DNA from 2 places in the Photobacterium sanguinicancri genome. Region 2 is predicted to be linked to the other one. Evidence: predicted binding sites of a transcription regulator. Region 2 holds the regulator's gene; the other holds the start of a gene.
The links. The regulator CRP, encoded in region 2, controls carbon source genes, mostly activating them, when cyclic AMP is high. The targets are predictions, from matches to a motif close to TGTGANNNNNNTCACA.
Positions count from the first base shown of each region.

Region 1: a site for CRP is predicted at 4,010-4,025, ahead of udp (uridine phosphorylase). Genes of this name have one in related genera too.

Region 1 is NZ_AP024850.1:1,261,972-1,268,610, forward strand. It holds gene OCU87_RS06145 (M20 family metallopeptidase) at 1-1,097, shown strand, start outside; gene OCU87_RS06150 (zinc/cadmium/mercury/lead-transporting ATPase) at 1,276-3,825, shown strand; gene udp (uridine phosphorylase) at 4,167-4,934, shown strand; gene OCU87_RS06160 (acetate uptake transporter) at 5,326-5,919, shown strand; gene OCU87_RS06165 (ADP-ribosylglycohydrolase family protein) at 6,022-6,639, shown strand, end outside.
Region 2 is NZ_AP024850.1:246,304-252,942, forward strand. It holds gene astD (succinylglutamate-semialdehyde dehydrogenase) at 1-1,070, shown strand, start outside; gene OCU87_RS01145 (DUF1338 domain-containing protein) at 1,229-2,026, shown strand; gene OCU87_RS01150 (hypothetical protein) at 2,157-2,351, opposite strand; gene crp (cAMP-activated global transcriptional regulator CRP) at 2,590-3,222, opposite strand; gene OCU87_RS01160 (OsmC family protein) at 3,495-3,899, shown strand; gene OCU87_RS01165 (phosphoribulokinase) at 3,996-4,865, opposite strand; gene OCU87_RS01170 (YheU family protein) at 4,945-5,163, opposite strand; gene OCU87_RS01175 (hydrolase) at 5,253-6,269, opposite strand; gene OCU87_RS01180 (aminotransferase-like domain-containing protein) at 6,277-6,639, opposite strand, start outside.

The sequences.
Region 1 (6,639 bases), 1.0 Mb from region 2:
ACCTTGAGCAATTAGCACAATTGGTCAATATTGATTGTGGTAGCCACACCCCAGAGGGGATTGCGAAAGTAGCAGATGTGCTTACCCCTATGTTTGAAGCTATTGGTTTTACCGTTACTCGTCATCAACCCCACCCAGAGTCTGGGCCATGTTTGGCTATTACTAATAAACCCGACGCAGAGCATTATGATGTGATGCTAAGTGGCCATATGGACACGGTATTTCCAGTCGGTACTGTTGCTGAGCGCCCGATGACTTTTGATCAAGAAAAAGTCTATGGCCCCGGCGCGACAGATATGAAGTCAGGCATTCTGAGCGCACTTTATGCATTACAAGCGCTAACTGACGATGAACGTTCCCGCCTTGCAATTGTAGTTGTCTTAAACTGCGATGAAGAAATTGGTTCTATCTATTCGCGTGAGTGGCTTGAAGGTTTTGCACGTAAGAGCCGCCAAGTGCTTGTTTGTGAGGCATCGCGCCCGACAGGTAACTTGATCCGTTCGCGTAAGGGTAATGCTAAGTACGAAATTGAATTCCACGGTGTCGCTTCCCATGCTGGCTCTGCATTGGCTGAAGGCGTGAATGCAATTTATGAACTTAGCCATTGGTCATTAGCGATTAAAGGCATGGTTAACCTTGAAACGGGCACCACGATGAATGTGGGTGTCATTGAAGGTGGTATGGCTGTCAATGTCGTGCCAGATTACGCAAAAGCGACGGTTGACCTGCGTTTCTGGAACACTGATGAAGCAGAGGCGATCCACGAGAAGCTATTAGCCATGGCTGAAACGCCGTTTGAAGCTGGTGCGAGTGTGACGGTTAATCGCGTTACCTTTAAACCATCTATGCAGCCTTCAGATTACACAGAAGCCCTGATCAAGCTTGTAAGTGAAGAAGCAGAGAAACTGAACATTGTTTATGGGTGGGAAGATGCGGGCGGTGGTTCTGATGGTAACTTCACCGCAGCGCTTGGCACGCCAACACTTGATGGTTTTGGCCCTATGGGCGCAGGTTTTCACAGTGACAAAGAATACCTTCTGATCGACTCAATTGAGCCGCGTATTAAACTGTTAGCGAATACGCTACGCTGTTTGTAGATTTACTCAACCAGATTTACTCACCTACAGCTAAAAGCCAAAACTGAAAAGTTTTGGCTTTTTTATTGTTTGCAGCTTGACCTTAGACTTAGCTCCAAGGTTTATATTTATTGCCAGAACAGTCATTCATACCGTCAGCATTGTTTATTACGGTATGAAAGCATTAAGGAGATGCGCTATGTGTGCTCAATGCAACAGTAAAAAAACTCATATTCACACAACGAAAGCAACGGCGGGTAATGCAACCACAGTGAAAGTTGAAAGTGCCGCCGTAACTGATTGTTGTACGACAACAACGGACAGCTCTGCAAGTTGTTGTGGTTCTTCTGATTCAACTGATGGCGATGATGGTGGCGATGTAGCCTCTTCAGGCTCCATAACTTCTCTATCTTCGGCAGGTAAATCGATGGCTAAATTTAAAGTGTTCACAGCAGTTGAACATGCGGACTCGTCCTCAGCGTTAAATGCACATTCTCGTTCAACAGAACAACATAGCCATACGACTGAATTGTCACAGAATCATAAGACAGAAACGCAACAAAACAGTGACGCCTCTGGTTGCTGTAGTGCTGGGCAATGTTCAGCGAATGAAAGTGTGCTGAATGATGAAAGCTTTGAGGCTGGAATCGCTAAGGAGTCAGGGCACACACAGCGTTGGAATATTTTAGGGATGGATTGCCCAAGCTGTGCCGCTAAACTTGAAAAAGCGGTTACAAGTCTTGCTGGTGTCGAGCAAGCCAAAGTGATGTTTGCCACTGAAAAGCTAGTGGTAAGCAGCGCGTCTCCAATGGCGGATAAAATTGAAGCCAAAGCCAAAGAAGTCGGTTTTCGCTTAGTCGGTTCTAAATCCTCGGCCAAAGAGGAACAGCCTAGTTTTATTCAGCAACATTTCCCAGTGATTGCGATTGCATTAATGATGGCCGCTTCATTTGCGATCGATAGTCAGTCTGAATTTTATGGCTTGATTGCTTTTTCTATTACCACAATGTTGGGATTAATCCCGATCCTGAAAAAGGCGATTAGCTTAGCGAAAACAGGTTCTCCATTCTCTATCGAAACCTTGATGTCTATTGCGGCACTCGGTGCGCTTTATTTGGGCGAAACCGCTGAAGCTGCAATGGTGTTATTACTCTTCTTATTAGGTGAACAGCTTGAAGGCTATGCTGCTTCTCGTGCCCGAAGCGGTGTGAAAGCGCTAATGGATCTTGTGCCTGAAGAAGCGACGATTGTAAAACCTAACGGTGAGCGTTCGAAAGTTGCAGTGGATAGCCTAAAGAAAGGTGATGTAATTGAAGTAGCGCCAGGTGCACGTTTACCGGCTGATGGTATTGTGCTGGATATAGCGGCCAGTTTTGATGAAAGTGCATTAACGGGTGAGTCTGTTCCTGTCGAGCGCCTACCGGGTGATAAAGTCATGGCGGGTTCATTGGTTGCAGATAAGGTTGTTCAAGTCACCATTGAATCAGAACAAGGTGACAATGCTATCGATCGTATTCTTCATTTGATTGAAGATGCTGAATCTCGTAAAGCACCGTTAGAGCGTTTTCTTGATAAGTTTAGCCGTTGGTATACACCAGCAATGATAATACTTGCGGCCTTGGTGATTGTTATTCCACCTATGTTATTTGGTCAGTCATGGGATGAGTGGTTATATAAAGGCTTAACCTTGCTGCTTATTGCTTGTCCGTGTGCTCTGGTTATTTCAACGCCTGCTGCTATAACTTCGGGCTTAGCCGCTGCAGCTAAACGAGGTGCATTAATCAAGGGTGGTGCAGCGCTTGAACAGCTTGGACATATTAAAACGGTCGCGTTTGATAAAACCGGTACATTAACCGAAGGTAAGCCAGTGATGACAGATTTGGTGAGCTGGGAAGGTGATGAAACAAGATTATTACGCCAAGCTGCGGCTATCGAAGCTGGCTCGCTTCATCCACTCGCAATGGCGGTAATCAAAGCCGCTGAGCAAAAGGGCATTGCTATTCCTGAAGCGAAACACCGTGAAGCATTGGTGGGCAAGGGGATTCAAGGTGAAGTCGATGGCACGACGATCTTATTGTGTGCTGCCGATCGCTTACCTGAGAGTGTGTTACTTAATGCAGATCAGCAACAGGCCGTTGATGCACTAGAAGCGCAAGGCAAAACGCTGGTGGTTGCAATGCGTGATGGTGTCCCTGTTGGTGTTATCGCATGGCGTGATAATTTACGGGAAGATGCTGCCAAAGCAATTCAAGCCTTAAAAGGCATCGGTGTTGGTGCTGTGATGTTAACAGGTGATAACCAACGAGCAGCAAGTGCCATTGCTGCTGATATTGGTATCGACTTCCGTGCGGGTCTATTACCAGCAGATAAAGTGTCTGCAGTACGCGAGATGAACGACATACATAATGTTGCCATGGTGGGTGATGGCATTAATGATGCACCAGCAATGAAAACGGCTTCTATTGGTATTGCGATGGGCGGTGGTACCGACGTGGCGTTAGAAACTGCAGATGCAGCGTTAACACATAACCGCGTATCTGAACTGCCGAACATGATCATGCTTTCACGTGCAACCTTAGCGAATATTCGCCAAAATATCGTGTTAGCCTTAGGGTTGAAAGGTGTTTTCTTGGTAACGACCTTGCTGGGTATGACAGGTTTATGGGTGGCTGTTTTAGCGGACAGTGGCGCGACAGCACTCGTGACATTAAATGCTTTAAGGTTACTTCGTTTTAATCCGGATAAATAAAGCCACTAACAATCGATATTTGTTGGTTAAATTATCAGCGTTATTGGTGATTGATTGACTAAAATAAACCGCAGATTACAGAAATGTAACTGCGGTTTTTTTGTGATCTTTGCCATCCGCAAACGATTTTAGGTGATCTTCGTCACTTTATTGTGAGAAATGAAAACGAAGCGATTTCACTTAACGTGACTGTTATCACTAAAAAGTGTGATTTGATGGGCTATCGTAAGAACATGCTTTTGAGAGTGAAACTCGCTGAGTATGACTCTTAACGTACCCTATGATTAAAGTGCTCTGGTTACCTTACCTAGAGCGCAATAACGATGAAAAAGGATATCAATATGTCTGACAATAATGTTTTCCATTTAGGTGTTAACAAAGCGGATCTTAACGGTGCTGAATTAGCGATCATTCCTGGTGATCCTGCTCGCGTAGAAAAGATTGCAAACCTAATGGATAACCCTGAGTTTCTAGCAAGCTCTCGTGAGTACACTGTATTTCGCGCGAAACTTGATGGCAAATCAGTCGTAATTTGTTCGACAGGTATTGGTGGTCCATCTACATCGATTGCTGTTGAAGAGCTAGCGCAACTTGGTGTGCGTACTTTCTTACGTGTTGGTACAACAGGCGCTATCCAGCCACACATCAACCCTGGTGACATGATTGTTACGACTGGTTCAGTTCGTCTTGATGGTGCTAGCCTTCACTTTGCACCTATGGAATTCCCAGCAGTTGCAGACTTTAATGTTGCAACAGCAATGAAAGCCGCATGTGATGCAGACAATGCAACAGTACACACTGGTGTTACCGCTTCTAGCGACACCTTCTACCCAGGCCAAGAGCGCTACGATACATTCACAGGCCGTGTTGTTCGTCGTTTCCAAGGCTCTATGGATGAGTGGCAGCAAATGGGCGTGCTTAACTTTGAAATGGAATCTGCAACATTATTAACTATGTGTGCAAGTTCTGGTTTACGTGCTGGTTGTGTTGCGGGTGTTATCATCAACCGTACGCAAAAAGAGATCCCAGATCACGCAACATTGAAAGCGACAGAGACTCGCTCAATCAAAGTTGTTGTTGATGCTGCACGTCGCATGCTTGCTGAATAATATCTGCAAAATGTAGTTTTAGTTTCTACATGTTTAAAACCACCTTCGGGTGGTTTTTTTATGGCTGGGATTCGGCAGTAGATACAGTATTGACTGAATGAGTGGCAAGATGTTGGTATTTCTAGATACGTTAGAGAGCACAGTGTAAAGGTGCATATTTATCTATAAAATTACGTTTTTTACACTTGGTAACATTTGCTGGTGGCCGTTAATTGCTCTTTATATTTACTTAAATCAAAAAAGTTGAATGTTTTTCTCTTTTTGCCGCATTTTTCAACGTTTATTGGATTGATCTTGCCGTGATCATCCATTAGAATTCGCCGCGCATTACAGATGCACACATTTTTTAATATTTATTACTTTTTTTGAACTACTCCTGTAGGGGAACTCAATGTCTACAAAACTAGCTAACCCAGCGCCTTTAGGTTTGATGGGCTTTGGTATGACTACCATCCTTTTAAACATCCACAACGCGGGTTTCTTCCCTATTGATTCAATGATCCTAGCAATGGGTATCTTCTACGGCGGTCTTGGTCAAGTGCTAGTAGGCATGATGTGTTTCAAACGTGGTGATACGTTTGGTACAACAGCATTCACTTCTTACGGTCTATTTTGGTTAACGCTTGTTGGTATTCTAGTTATGCCAAAAATGGGTCTAGCTGCAAGCCCTGCACCTTTCATGGGTTGGTACCTACTACTATGGGGCATTTTCACTGGCTTCATGTTTATCGGTTCACTATGCTACCCACGTGCTAAGCAATTTGTATTTGGTTCATTAACAGTATTGTTCTTCCTTCTTGCAGCTCGTGATTTCACAGGTAGCGCACTGATCGGCACAATCGCTGGTTTTGAAGGTATTATCTGTGGTGCAAGTGCAATTTACTTTGCAATGGCACAAGTACTAAATAATGAGTACGGCCGCACAATCCTTCCAGTCGGTGAGAAAAAAGCAGTTAAAGCGACACCGCTAAAAGCTGCAGCTTAATCCCACCTGATTGACGAAAAAACCTCGCTTAGGCGAGGTTTTTTTGATCGTCTAGAATAGTAGTGTTTCGGCATCGTTATTCTAGACTATAAGGAAATCAGCATGGCACAGCGATATGCAGCGATTATGGGCGCACTCATAGCAGATGCTGCGAGCATGGGTACCCATTGGATTTATTCCCCCGAGCGAGTGAAATCGCTTTTATCTCTTCCTAATTTTCCTTTTATTGAGCCTAACCCTGAACACTACCAAGGGGTTGATAGCTACTATGCGCACGATAAACTCGTTGCGGGTCAATCGACTATTTACGGTGAATGGTTAGCATTATATGTCCGCTTATTAAGTAACCCTGCAATTAGTACTCATCAGATCCAGCAGCACATTTTAGAATGCTTTGGTCCGGGGGGAGAATTCATTGGTTATGTGGATAGCCCGACTAAAGCATTAGTCTTATCTCTATCATCGCAAGACCCTGACGATTGGCCTGAAGACTCAGGCAGTGACGATGATCAAAACCCCGCCTTGTGTGCGATCCCTGCTTTAGTCGCCTTAAAATACCCATCAGAAAAGCTGGAACAAGAAATCGACAGGATTGTGGGTATCACTCATCAAGATGATGTGGCTATCAGGTGTGCAAAAGCCTTTGCTTGTGCCTTGAATGAAGCACTTCGTTCTCGTCGTATTGATCCTGTTTTGAATATACTTAAGATTAAATCGCCG
Region 2 (6,639 bases):
TGCGCCATCGTCCACTCGGTGTGATGGCGGTCTTTGGTCCGTATAACTTCCCTGGACATTTACCGAATGGCCATATTGTTCCTGCATTATTGGCGGGCAATACCGTGGTATTTAAGCCGTCGGAGCTAACACCCAAAACGGCCGAAGTGGCAATGAAACTCTGGCAACAAGCAGGCTTACCTGCTGGTGTGATTAACTTAGTCCAAGGTTCGCGCCCGACAGGAGAAGCCCTTGCCAGTTCGACGGGTATCGATGGCTTGCTGTTCACGGGCAGTGCCAATACAGGTCATATCCTTCATCGGCAGTTTGCTGGGCAGCCTGGTAAAATGTTGGCACTTGAAATGGGTGGCAATAATCCGATGGTGATCTCGAACGCCCATGGTGAGGTTGAAGCAACCGTATACACCATTATTCAATCGGCGTTCATTAGTGCAGGCCAGCGTTGTACTTGTGCCCGTCGCTTGTATTTACCGAACGGTGAAGTGGGTGATGCCATCGTCAAACGCTTGGTAGAAGCAACAGCACAGTTACGCATTGATGGCCCATTTGCTGATCCTCAGCCATTTATGGGGCCACAAATCTCTAAGCAGGCCGCTGATGGCATTATTGCTGCACAAGCTAACCTTATTAGCCTTGGTGGGAACGTCTTACTAGAAGCCAAACGTGGCCAAGGGGCGATTGTCTCACCAGCAATCATTGAAGTGAGCGCCATTGCTGAGTTACCTGATGAAGAATACTTTGGTCCGCTGCTACAGGTGGTGCGCTACGACGATTTAGCTCAAGCGGTTACTTTGGCTAATAATACCCGCTATGGGTTATCGGCGGGCTTGATCTCAACCGACGATGCGGAATGGCAATATTTTATTGATCATATTCGTGCCGGCATTGTAAACCGTAACCGCCAGTTGACGGGCGCGAGCGGTGATGCGCCATTTGGTGGGCCGGGTGCATCCGGTAACTTACGCCCAAGTGCTTACTATGCCGCTGACTATTGTGCTTACCCTATGGCATCGATGGAAGGTGAACAAGCGGAGCTACCCACTCAGTTATCACCGGGCATTACGCTATAAATGTACGAGTGGGCACCAAATGGTGCCCATTTTTATGAATACCACCACACACTGTAACGCTACCACTCAGTAACAAGATAAATAGCCAATAAGTGCCATACTGATTAGGTCGGATCAGGGCATTGTGACAACTATCAATTAACGGGGAGCATCTCAACATGGAAAGAGTAGAGCAACTTTTTGACAATCTGTGGCAAGACTATATTCAGCGCCTGTGTCCATCAGCCGATCAAGTGCATACTTTGCTAACGGAAGATGAGCCTTTATTGAATGATCATATTGCGTTGCGTACCTTCAATCTGCCTAAGGTAGGATTAGATGTGTTGGCAGCACCATTTATTGCGATTGGCTACCAGCCTTGTGGCACCTACCATTTTGAGGGCAAAAAGCTGTATGCCGAGCACTTTGAGCACCCTAATCCAGCCGCACCAAAAGTGTTCATCAGTGAACTATTAGTCGGGCAGTGTTCATCACTGTTGCAGCAAGCGGTTCGTGACTTAGTGAAACAAGTGCCAGAGATGGCGATGAAAGATCCCGCTTTTTTATACGGCGGCCGTTTGTGGGATATTGATTTGGCAACCTATGAAATGCTTGCCGCGGAAAGCGAATACGCGGGTTGGTTAGCTGCGCATGGGTTTGGTGCTAATCATTTCACGGTCAGTATTAATCAACTTGAGCAATTTACCGAAGTCGCAGAGGTGAATCATCTGCTGGAGCATAATGGCTTTGCTATCAATATGTCAGGGGGGGCGGTCAAGGGGAGTCCCGAAGAGATGCTGGAGCAATCTTCCACTATGGCCGATAAAGTACCAGTGGCATTTTTAGAAGGCGTAAAACAGGTCTCGGGTGGTTTCTATGAATTTGCCAAGCGTTACCCCAAAAGTGATGGAGAGCTGTATACCGGGTTTGTAGCGGCATCTGCAGATAAGATATTTGAAAGTACAAATAGCGATTAAGGATATCCCCAGCTCCTATGGCGCTGAGGAAAGATAGCGCTTCGGAAAGATAGCGCCGAGAAAATATGGCACTGAGAAAGCATGACAATAAGAATAATCGCCGTAGAGCTGATAACAGGTAATTGTGGGATCAGTGCAAGCTGTCTAGTGGTGGGGACCACTGCACATTACTTTGGCGATGTGGCATCTGCGTCAGCGCGATATGCTGCTCAAGATAATGGCGTTGACCATTAAAACCTGTCATTTCAACAGTGCTTGGTAGTGGGGCTATCGCTGTTGGTGGTGTCGCAGTTGCGCAGTGCGGAGAAAAACGTTCGATATCCATATCGTAAATCCCATAGTACTTGCCATCTGATGGCGATTGTCAGGCGAGGTTCTTAGTATCACCGGCCTGATAGTTGTTATGCATAATGTAGCACTGGTGGTGAAGTTAGCAAGAGAATAATCAGTGACAGCGCTAGCAAATGTATAACTGAGTATACGCTGAGAGTATTGGGTATTTTAGGTACAAAAAAAGCCGCAAAAGCGGCTTTTTTATTAGCTGTAATCGAGTCATCAAAAGATTAACGAGTACCGTATACCACGATAGTTTTACCGTGTGCAGAAATTAGGTTCTGCTCTTCAAGCATTTTCAAGATACGACCAACGGTTTCACGTGAACAACCCACGATTTGACCGATTTCTTGGCGAGTAATTTTGATTTGCATGCCGTCAGGGTGAGTCATTGCATCAGGTTGTTTTGCTAGGTTTAGTAGCGTCTGTGCAATACGGCCTGTTACGTCTAAGAACGCAAGGTCGCCCACTTTTTGGCTTGTTACTTGAAGACGAGTCGCCATCTGTGCAGATAGGCGCATCAAAATATCTGGGTTTACTTGGATTAGTTGACGGAATTTCTTAAATGAAATCTCAGCCACTTCACAAGGTGTTTTAGCACGAACCCAAGCTGTACGCTCTTGACCTTCTTCGAAAAGACCAAGTTCGCCGATGAAGTCACCTTGGTTTAGGTAAGAAAGAATCATCTCTTTGCCTTCTTCATCCTTGATAAGAACAGCAACAGAGCCTTTTACAATATAGTAGAGCGTTTCCGCTTTCTCACCAGCATGAATCAAAGTGCTTTTTGATGGGTACTTATGAATGTGGCAATGTGAAAGAAACCACTCTAGTGTTGGATCTGTTTGAGGTTTACCTGGAACCATATTACTAACTTCCTCTGCGTTTGTTGCCCAACAACGACATCCCTATAATTTCAGTTTGGGCTTAACAATAGAATTGTTCACTGGCTAGAATATAAAGCCAGCCGCTGGGCTGCAAGCTCACTTGAATAATTAATTGAGAGTTTAACTTTTTTCGGTGGGCATTTCTTGATATTGATCTATCTGAAATCGTCATTTTGTACTCATAAGTGTGCACATGATCACACGGTTGTTAGATTATGCAGAATTGACGCCAAAACACTAAGGAGAAAGCAATGCAATCACGTGTGAAATGGGTTGAAGGAATGACATTTTTAGCCCAGTCAAATTCCGGTCACAGTGTGGTAATGGACGGTAATGGTGGTGAAAAAGCACCCAGTCCAATGGAGCTAGTGTTAATGGCTGCTGGTGGGTGTAGCTCGGTCGATGTGGTGAGTGGTCTCCAATCAGCCAATCAAAAAATCACGGGCTGCGAAGCACAAATTTCCTCTGTTCGTCGCGAAACCGCCCCTCGCATTTTCACAACGGCGAATCTGCACTTCGTGGTAACAGGTCATGATCTTGATGATGCCTTAGTGGCGAAAATGGTTGCTGATTCACTCGAGAAATATTGCTCAGTGTGTTTGATGTTAGGCGAGGGCGTTGAGCTAACGCATTCGTATGAGGTGGTTGTTGCGTAAAGCCATTGTAAAATGAGCTTATCGTAGTCGCGTAAAACGGAGACATTACGGTCTCCGTTTTTGTTGGTGCTGAATGTGGGAGCCAAATTCGAGGCGTTAACCAATTTTTCCGGTATCAATCAGTTGTTGGATCAACGGGCGCATAATCAACTCCATTGCAAAGCTCATTTTTCCCCCGGGAACAACCAAGGTGTTATGGCGTGACATGAAAGAGCCCTGAATCATCGACAGTAAATACGGGAAATCGACATTTTTGATACCACGAAAGCGGATCACGACAAAACTCTCATCCAAGCTTGGGATCCCTTTGGCGCTGAGTGGGTTCGAGGTATCCACCGTAGGAACTCGCTGAAAGTTAATATGAGTGCGTGAAAATTGCGGCGTGATGTAATTAAGATAATCATCCATCGAACGGACGATAGATTCCATGACGGCTTCGCGCGAATGGCCCCGATCGCGGGTATCGCGCACAATTTTTTGGATCCACTCTAAGTTGACGATAGGCACCATGCCAATCAGTAAGTCGACATGCTGTGCAACATTGGTTTCACCATCGACAACCCCACCGTGCAAGCCTTCATAAAACAAGACGTCGGTATTTTCGGGTAATTCTTGCCATGGGGTGAAGCTACCTGGCATTTGGTTGTAGGGGACGGCTTCGTCAAAGGTGTGGAGATAACGGCGGAATTTACCTGTGCTGTCTTCACCATATTGGCAGAAGAACTGCTCTAGTTGTGGAAAGTCATTTGCTTGTGGGCCGAAATAACTGATATGACGACCTTGTTCTTTGGCTTTACGAATTTCAACATCCATTTCAGGACGGGTAAATCGGTGGAAACTATCGCCTTCAAGCCATGCTGCGTTGATGCTCATCATATTGAACATTTTGCGGAAGGCTTCTGAAGTGGTCGAGGTGCCCGCACCGGACGACCCTGTTACTGCAATGATGGGATGTTTTGCAGACATGACAAACCCTGTCGTTAAGATTAACGATGAGTTATTAACAGGATGTTGCGATTAGATCAAGCGTAAGCGTCCGCGAGTATTAGAAATTGAGATCTCGACGAAGCTTAATGTCCACTGATTCATGCAACTCTGAGAACATGACAACGGCATCGCCTTTCGCCAATTGGCCGCGAACATGTTGGACTTTTTGTTCTAGCGTTTTTTCGTGTTCACCATAATCGGTGCCTTCTCGTAGCACGAAGTGCTCGATCAAGTTGTCGAGTGTTTCTGGGGCGATGTCTTGCCAAGGAATAATCATAACAACCGCTTACTGCTAGGGAGGGTATATTAACCACTGATAACATTATTATCAGTGGTTAAGGATAGTAATGGCAAGAGCCGCTTTTGCTATTCGCGCTTATTTACGCCAGCAAAAGGTGCAAACCAAGCGGGTACTGTTGTTTCTAACCAAAATGTAGGATTACGCCATGAGCCCGTTAAAAAGCCGACATGCCCCCCGTTAGGGCTGAGGTGGTAATCGATATGGTCAGGTAATGGTTGTGAGGGGATCACATCATGCGTCATGAAAGGGTCGTCCTTCGCATGAATGACCCGCAGCGGTACTTTGACCTGATGCAAACGTTGTAAGCCGCTACAGCGCTGATAATAGTCATTGGCGTCCTGATAGCCGTGCAAAGGGGCTGTCACTAGATCATCAAACTGGCGCAGAGTGCTAATGGCTTCGATACGTGTTTGATCTAATGGTAAGGCGTCAGGCAGCAGGGCCATTTTCTTGCTGATGTTCTTTTTCATCGAGCTGAGCAAGTATTGCTTATAAACCTTAGAGAATCCCTGCTCGATACGTTCTGAACACGCGCTTAAATTTAGCGGGGGAGAAATGACTTGGGCGGCACACAATTCACTGTCATCGCCATGCTCAGCAAGGTAATTGACCAGCATATTGCCCCCTAACGATACTCCGACTGCAAATAACGGCGAGTCAGGAAACTGCTGGCGGATCCATTGAATGAAAAAACGCGCATCGCTGATTTCACCTGAATGATAACTGCGGGCTTGGCGATTCATCTCGCCGCTACAGCCACGGAAATGCATCATTACTCCAAGCCAGCCTTGCTGCATAGCGGCATGTAATAGTCCATTGGCATAGGGGCTATTGAAACTTCCTTCTAAACCATGAAACAGGATCATAATCGGCAATGGTGTCTGCTTGGTTTTCGTTTCACTCTTTCTTTGATGATTGCTGGGAACATCGGTCCATGCAATATCGAGAAAGTCACCATCAGGTGTTTCGATCCTCTGAGTATGTGGCGTAAACAACGGCTTGCGACGAATAAATCGAGGCAATAAGGTTTGTAAATGTGGATTACCTAACCCGACTGCCGGTGTAAATGCTGCGGTCATCATGGTGTCCTTATAGTGGAAAGTCTGAAATGGGATCCGTACGCAGTAAATCACTCAGGATCTGTAATCCTTGTTCTAATTGTTGGTGATTGACTGGCGCACTGATAGCGAGCCGTACCGCGGGGGGCGTGGTGCAACCCGGTGGGGTAAATAGCTCTGCAGATTTCACCGTCACCTTGGCATCTTCGGCCGCTGAAACAAAATCACTTAATCGCCAGTGTTCTGGCAGCGTCAACCAGACATGGAAGCTGGCATTATCATGAGCGATAGTAAATTCCGCCAAGTAATGCGTCACTAGCCGCTGTCGCGCTGCAATATCATGTCTTATCTGTTGCAAGATACGATCCGCATCGCCTTGCTGGATCAATTTACA